Rubrivivax gelatinosus IL144: one gene and its partner. The protein of the gene in region 1 binds, or shares a complex with, the protein of each later gene. Links are inferred from orthologs where the notes say so. Each region holds a gene or a part of one and is shown on either strand. Other genes may lie near its edges. The genes, in order: RGE_RS11770 and RGE_RS19250.

Region 1 (3,071 bases):
AGATGACCGGGGCCGAGGACCTGGACCGTTACGGCAGCTGGGACCGCCACCCCGAATACGGCAACGTCTGGGTGCCGACGGCGGTGCCGGTCGGCTGGGCGCCGTACCGCTACGGCCACTGGGCCTGGATCGCGCCCTGGGGCTGGACCTGGGTCGACGACGCCCGCTGGGGCTTCGCGCCCTTCCACTACGGCCGCTGGGTGTACTGGGGCCGTCGCTGGGCCTGGTATCCGGGGGCCTACGTCGCCCGGCCGGTCTACGCGCCGGCGCTGGTGGCCTGGGTCGGCGGCTCGAACTTCAGTGTCGGCATCAACGTCGGCGGCCCGCCGGTCGGCTGGGTGCCGCTGGCGCCGCGCGAGGTCTTCGTGCCGTACTACCGCGTCACGCCGATCTACATCGACCGCGTGAACCACCGCCCGCACGGCCCGCGCCCGGTGCCGACCGGCCCGATCATGTACACCAACCAGGGCGTGCCCGGCGGCGTCACCGTCGTGCCGCGCGACGTGCTGGTGCGGCGCGAGCCGGTGGCGCGTGCCGTCGTCGACGTCAACGTCGGCCGCCGGCCGCTGCGCAGCGATGCGCCGGCCGCCTTGCCGCAGCCGCCGGCGCTCGACGGCGGCCACCGGCCGGCACCGCCGTCGCCGCGCTGGAGCAGCGACGACGGCCGCCGCGGTGCTCCGGCGATGGGCCGCCGCGACGACACCCGCACCGAGCGTCCGACCCCGCGTGCCGACGACGGCGATCGCCCGGGCACGGCCTTCGGCCGGCCGGTGCCGGTGCCTTCGAACCGCGCCGAGGACCGCCGGGACGATCGCCGCGATGATCGCCGTGAGGACCGGCGCGACGAACGCGCCACGCCGCGCCCGTCCACGCCAGCGCCGGTGCAGATGCCTGCGCGTTCGATGCCGCGCCGGGACAGCGGCGACAACGAGGATCGCCCGGACCGCCAGGCGACGCCCGACCGCCGCGGGGCCAACTGGACCAAGCGTCCGGACGAGGACCGCGTGTTGCGCACGACGCCTCCGCAGACCGTCGAACGCCGTGCGCCCGACCAGGGTGTCGAACGCCCGGGCCGCGAGCCCAGCGTGTTGCCGGTGGAGCCGCCGGCGCGCCATGCGATGCCGGAGCGGCCTGCGGAACGGCAGCAGGAGCGCCAGCCTGAACGCGTCCAGGAACGCCCGCAGATGGCGCCGCGCCAGCCCGAGCGGGCAGAGCGCCGCGACGACAAGCGCGACGAGCGCCGCAACCCGCGCCAGGACGAGCGCTGACGTCGAGCGCCGGGCTCAGCCCTCGCGCGTGAAATCGCGCTCGGGCCTTCGGCAGGCGCAGAACGCCTTCCGGCGTCCTGCGTCCAGGCTCAGCCCTCGCGCGTGAAATCGCGCTCGGGCCTTCGGCAGGCGCAGAACGCCTTCCGGCGTCCTGCGTCCGGGCTCAGCGCAGCAGCGGCTTGAGCACCGGCCAGACGTTGTCGAGCATCGTCGGCTGGGCCTGCGCGGTCGGGTGGATGCGGTCGGCCTGGAACAGCGTCTCGGCCTCGGGCACGTCGGCGACGCCGCGCAGCAAAAAGGGCACGAGCGCCGCGCCGCTTTCGCGCGCGACCTTGGCGAACGAGGCCGAGAAGTCCTCGGCGTAGCGCCGGCCGTAGTTCGGCGGCACTTCCATGCCGACGACGACGACCTTGGCGCCGGCCTCGCGCGCGCTGCGCGCCATCGTCGCCAGGTTGTCGCGCGTGTTGGCGATGGGCAGGCCGCGCAGCGCGTCGTTGCCGCCGAGTTCCAGGATCACCAGCCCGGGCTTGTGCTGCTTGAGCAGCGCCGGCAGCCGCGTGCGCCCGCCGGAGGTCGTCTCGCCGCTGATGCTGGCGTTGACGAGTTTCCAGCCCGGCGCCTGGTCGCCCAGGCGCTTGTCCAGCAGCGAGACCCAGCCGCTGCCGCGCGCCAGGCCGTACTCGGCCGACAGGCTGTCGCCGAGCACGAGCAAGGTGCGCGCGTCGGCCGCTGCCGCCGGGCCCGCGAACGCCGGGGTGACGGCGAGCGCGCTAGCATGCGCCAGCCATTGCCGGCGGGTCCACCGCATCCGAATGTCAGATCCGATCATCTCCGTCCAACGCATCTCGAAGCAGGTCGCCGATTCGACCGGCACGCTGACGATTCTCCACGACATCGATTTCGCGCTCTTTCCGAAGGAGACCGTGGCCATCGTCGGTGCCTCGGGCTCGGGCAAGAGCACGCTGCTGGCCATCCTGGCCGGCCTGGACACACCCACGGCGGGCACGGTGACGCTGGCCGGCACCGACCTGTTCGCGCTCGACGAAGACGCCCGCGCCGCGCTGCGTGCGCGCCAGGTCGGCTTCGTCTTCCAGAACTTCCAGCTGCTGGGCCATCTGACGGCGCTGGAGAACGTGATGCTGCCGCTGGAGCTGATGGGCCGGCGCGACGCACGCGCCGCGGCTGCCGAGATGCTGGCGCGTGTCGGCCTCGGCGAGCGCCTGGCGCACTACCCGAAGCTGCTGTCCGGCGGCGAGCAGCAGCGTGTCGCGCTGGCGCGCGCCTTCGTCGTGCGCCCGGCGGTGCTGCTGGCCGACGAGCCCACCGGCAGCTTGGACTTCGCCACCGGCGCCAAGGTGATGGAGCTGATGTTCGAACTCAACCGCGAAGCCGGCACGACGCTGGTGCTCGTCACCCACGACCCGCAGATCGCCGCCCGCTGCGAGCGCCAGCTGCGCATCGACGCCGGGCGGGTGGCGGAGGCGGCGGCGGCCTGATCAGACCCCGGCGCGCTCCAGCCGCGCCTTGAGCGCCAGGCGGATCGTCTGCGCGCTGTCTTCCAGATGGGCGCGGGTCTCGGCGTCGCGGCGGGCCGGGTGGGCCTTGGCGTGGTCCAGGCGCACCAGCAGCGTCTGCGCCTGGCTGCGCAGCAGCGCGCGGGCGTCGGCGCGGGCCGAGGGCTGCAGCAGCGCGGCGGCCAGGCGGTTGGCGTGGTCGCGCTGCAGCTCCCGGCGTGCCGGCGGGATCGCCGCGCCGGCGCCGAGTTCGCTCCAGACCTCGCGAGTGAGCCGGCCGTACAGCTCG
Region 2 (3,462 bases), 1.7 Mb from region 1 along the record:
GCAGTTGCTTCTGGGTCAGCCTGGAACGCACGACGGCCGAGGCCGGTGCCGCGCCGGCGCGGCGCACCGTGCTCTACGTCGAGGACAACAGCGTCAACCAGATGCTGATGGAAGCGATGCTGGCGCGCCGGCCGGAGATCGAGCTGCTGCTGGCCGACGACGCCGCCTCGGGCCTGGCGCTGGCCGTCGCGGCGCGGCCGGCGCTGGTGCTGCTGGACATCCAGCTGCCCGACGCCGACGGCTTCGAGCTGCTGCGCCGGCTGCGCGCGCGGTCCGAGACCGAGGCCATCCCGGTCGTCGCCGTCAGCGCCGACGCGATGCCCGAGCGCATCGCCGCGGCGCGCGCCGCCGGCTTCGCCGACTACCTGACCAAGCCGCTGGAGCAGGGCCGGCTGCTCGAGGCCGTCGACCGCGTGCTCGACGCCGGCTGAGGCCGCGTCACTGCACCGTCGCGCGGCGCAGCGTCTCGACGACCGGGCGGCGCAGCACGTCGCGCAGGCCCCACCAGCCGGCGGCCAGCGCCAGCGCCGCACCGGCCGCCGCGCCGGCCAGCGGCACGAAGGGCGAGGGCCGCCAGTCGAACTCGAAGGCGTAGCGCGCCAGCGCCCAGCCGACGGCCATCGCCGCCAGCGAGGCCAGCAGCCCGGCCAGCGCGCCGACGCCAAGCAGCTCGGCTCGCTGCACCTGGGCCAGCAAACGGCTGCCGGCGCCCATCGCGCGCATCACCGCGAACTCGCGCGAGCGCGACTCGCGTGTCGCCGACACCGCGGCGAACAGCACCACCAGCCCGGCCACCAGCGTGAAGCCGAACAGGAACTCCACCGCCCGGATCACCTGGTCGAGCACGCCCTGCACCTGGGCGATCGAGGCCGAGACGTCGATCGCCGTGACGTTGGGGTAGGCGCGTGCCAGCGCGTTGTCGAAACCCGGCTTCGGCGGCGCGCGGAAGGCGCCGATGTAGCTCGCCGGCAGCTCGGGCAGCTCGGCGACCGGGAAGACGACGAAGAAGTTCACCCGCATCGAGCCCCAGTCGACCTTGCGCAGGCTGGTGATGCGCGCCTCCTGCAACACGCCGGCGACGTCGAAACGCAGCGTGTCGCCGAGCTTCAGCCCCAGGGTCTGGGCGATGCCCTCCTCGACCGACACCGCGCCGGCTTCGCCCGGCGTCCAGCGGCCGGCGACGATCTCGTTGTGCTCCGGGCGCTGCTCGGCGTGGCTGAGGTTGAACTCGCGGTCGACCAGGCGCGCCGCGCGGTCCTCGCTGAAGTCGTCGGGACTGACGGCGCGGCCGTTGATCGCCACCAGCCGGCCGCGGATCATCGGGTACCAGTCGTAGCGCGTGACGCCGGCGTCGGCCAGCGTCTGGCGGAAGGCCTCGGCCTGGTCGGGCTGCACGTTGATGACGAAGCGGTTGGGCGCGTCCGGCGGCGTCGCGCTGCGCCAGCTGGCGACGAGGTCGGTGCGCAGCAGCACCAGCAGCACCAGCGCCAGCAGGCCGACGGCCAGCGCCGAGACCTGCAGCACGGCGAAAGCCGGGCGGGCGGTGAGCTGGCGCGTCGCCAGCACCAGCCAGCGCGGCGCCCCGGCCTCGGGCACGGCGCGGCGCAGCAGCGCCACCGCCAGCCAGGACAGCAGGGCGAAGACGGCGATCGCCGCGGCGAAGCCGCCGACCGCGATCAGCCCGAGCTTGGGGTCGGAGGCCACGGCCAGCAGCAGCGCCGCGAAGCCGCCGGCGCCGGCGGCCAGCACCAGCAGCGAGGCGGGCTTCAGGCTGCCGACGTCGCGCCGGATCACGCGCAGCGGCGGCACACGCGCCAGCTGCAGCACCGGCGGCAGGCCGAAGCCCAGCAGCAGCGTCATGCCGACACCGACGCCGAAAGCCGCCGGCCACAGCGACGGCGCCGGCAGCGTCGTGTTGACCAGCCCGGCGAGCAGGAAGACGAAGACGTGGTGCACCGCCCAGCCGGCGGCGACGCCGGCCGCGCTGGCGGCCAGCCCCAGCGCCGCGAACTCCAGCGCGTAGGCGCCGGCGATGCGGCGCTGCGCCAGGCCGAGCACACGCAGCATCGCGCAGTCGTCCAGATGGCGGGCGGCGAAGTCGCGTGCCGCGATCGCCACCGCCACCGCGGCCAGCAGCGCCGCCAGCAGGGCGACGAGGTTCAGGAACTTCTCCGCGCGGTCCAGCGTCTGGCGCATCTCCGGCCGGCCGCTCTGCAGCGACTCCAGGCGCACGCCGCGCAGCGGCACGGCGTGGATGCGCTCTTCGGCCTGCTGCACGAACTGGCGCAGCGCGGCCTCTCGGCCTTGGGGCGCGGCGACCGCGAAACGGTAGTTCAGCCGGCTGGCCGGCTGGACGAGGCCGGTGGCCGGCAGGTCGGTCTCGTGCAGCATCACGCGCGGCGAGAAGCTGGTGAAGCCGGTGCCGCGGTCGGGTTCGACGGCGATCACGCGCGCGATGGTGAGCGTCGCGTCGCCCAGCTGCAGCGGCTGGCCGGGCGCGAGCTGCAAGGCGTCGAGCACCGCGGCGTCGACCCACACCGTGCCGGCGCGCGGGCCGCCGGCCACCGTCTCGACACCCTCGCCCTGCAGCGCCTTCAGTTGCAGCGCGCCGCGCAGCGGGTAGCCGTCGCTGACCGCCTTGACGGCGACCAGCCGGCTGGCGCCGCCGAGATCGTCGGGCGCACGCGCCATGCTCGGGAACGAGACGCTGGTGGCGCTGCGCAGGCCGGCGCGGGCGGCCAGCTGCACGAGTTCCGGCGGCGTCGGCCGGTCGCTGCTGACCAGCGCGTCGCCGCCCAGCAGCTGGCGCGCGTCGCGCGCGAGGCCGGCGTTGAGCCGGTCGGCGAAGAAGCCCACGGCCGTCAGCGCGGCCACGGCCAGCATCACGGCGAAGAACAGCAGGCGCAGCTCGCCGGCGCGGAAGTCGCGCAGCGTCTGGCGCCACGCGAGCGCGGGAGTCGAGGCATGCATGCCCGCACGGTACCCGAAAGCCCTTGAACGGCGCATGCAACCGGGCTGAACCCGGACCGCCGCACGGGCTGCTGAAATGAGGCCATGAACCCGCTGCCCCCGCTCTTCCTGTCCCACGGCTCGCCGATGACCGCGCTCGAACCGGGCGCCGCCGGCGAGTTCTTCCGCCGCCTGGGCCCGGCGCTCGACGCCGCCTTCGGCCGGCCGCGCGCCATCCTCGCGATCTCGGCGCACAGCCTGACGCGCGAACCGGTGCTGGTGGCCGGCGCGCGCCACGAGACGATCCACGACTTCGGCGGTTTCCCCGAGGCGCTGTACCGGCTGCGCTACGACGCGCCGGGCGCGCCCGAGCTCGCCACCCGCGTCCAGGCCCTGCTGGCCGAGGCCGGCATCCCCGTGCAGCGCCACGAAGGCGGCGGCCTGGACCACGGCGTCTGGACGCCGCTGCTGCACGTCTATCCGGCGGTCGACGTGCCGGTGCTGCCGCTGGCC

The links.
Region 2: the proteins of RGE_RS11770 (region 1) and RGE_RS19250 are in contact, whole or in part, in a cryo-EM structure (PDB 9GE8), measured with the Escherichia coli proteins. The link is inferred for Rubrivivax gelatinosus IL144 from one-to-one orthologs.

What each region holds. Positions count from the first base shown.
Region 1 is NC_017075.1:2,545,071-2,548,141, forward strand. Bases 255-3,022 are described here. They hold RGE_RS11770 (arylesterase), read right to left. Parts: upstream 2,077-3,022; coding sequence 1,432-2,076; downstream 255-1,431. Other genes in these bases: RGE_RS11765 (DUF6600 domain-containing protein), read left to right, coding at 255-1,268; RGE_RS11775 (ABC transporter ATP-binding protein), read left to right, coding at 2,081-2,764; RGE_RS11780 (zinc-dependent metalloprotease), read right to left, coding at 2,765-3,022. Also shown: more of RGE_RS11765, read left to right, coding at 1-254; more of RGE_RS11780, read right to left, coding at 3,023-3,071. UniProt on the Escherichia coli protein: TesA is a multifunctional esterase that can act as a thioesterase, lysophospholipase and protease.
Region 2 is NC_017075.1:4,236,948-4,240,409, forward strand. What follows is about bases 205-3,363. They hold RGE_RS19250 (ABC transporter permease), read right to left. Parts: upstream 2,971-3,363; coding sequence 439-2,970; downstream 205-438. Other genes in these bases: RGE_RS19245 (PAS-domain containing protein), read left to right, coding at 205-431; RGE_RS19255 (dioxygenase family protein), read left to right, coding at 3,055-3,363. In the rest of the region: more of RGE_RS19245, read left to right, coding at 1-204; more of RGE_RS19255, read left to right, coding at 3,364-3,462.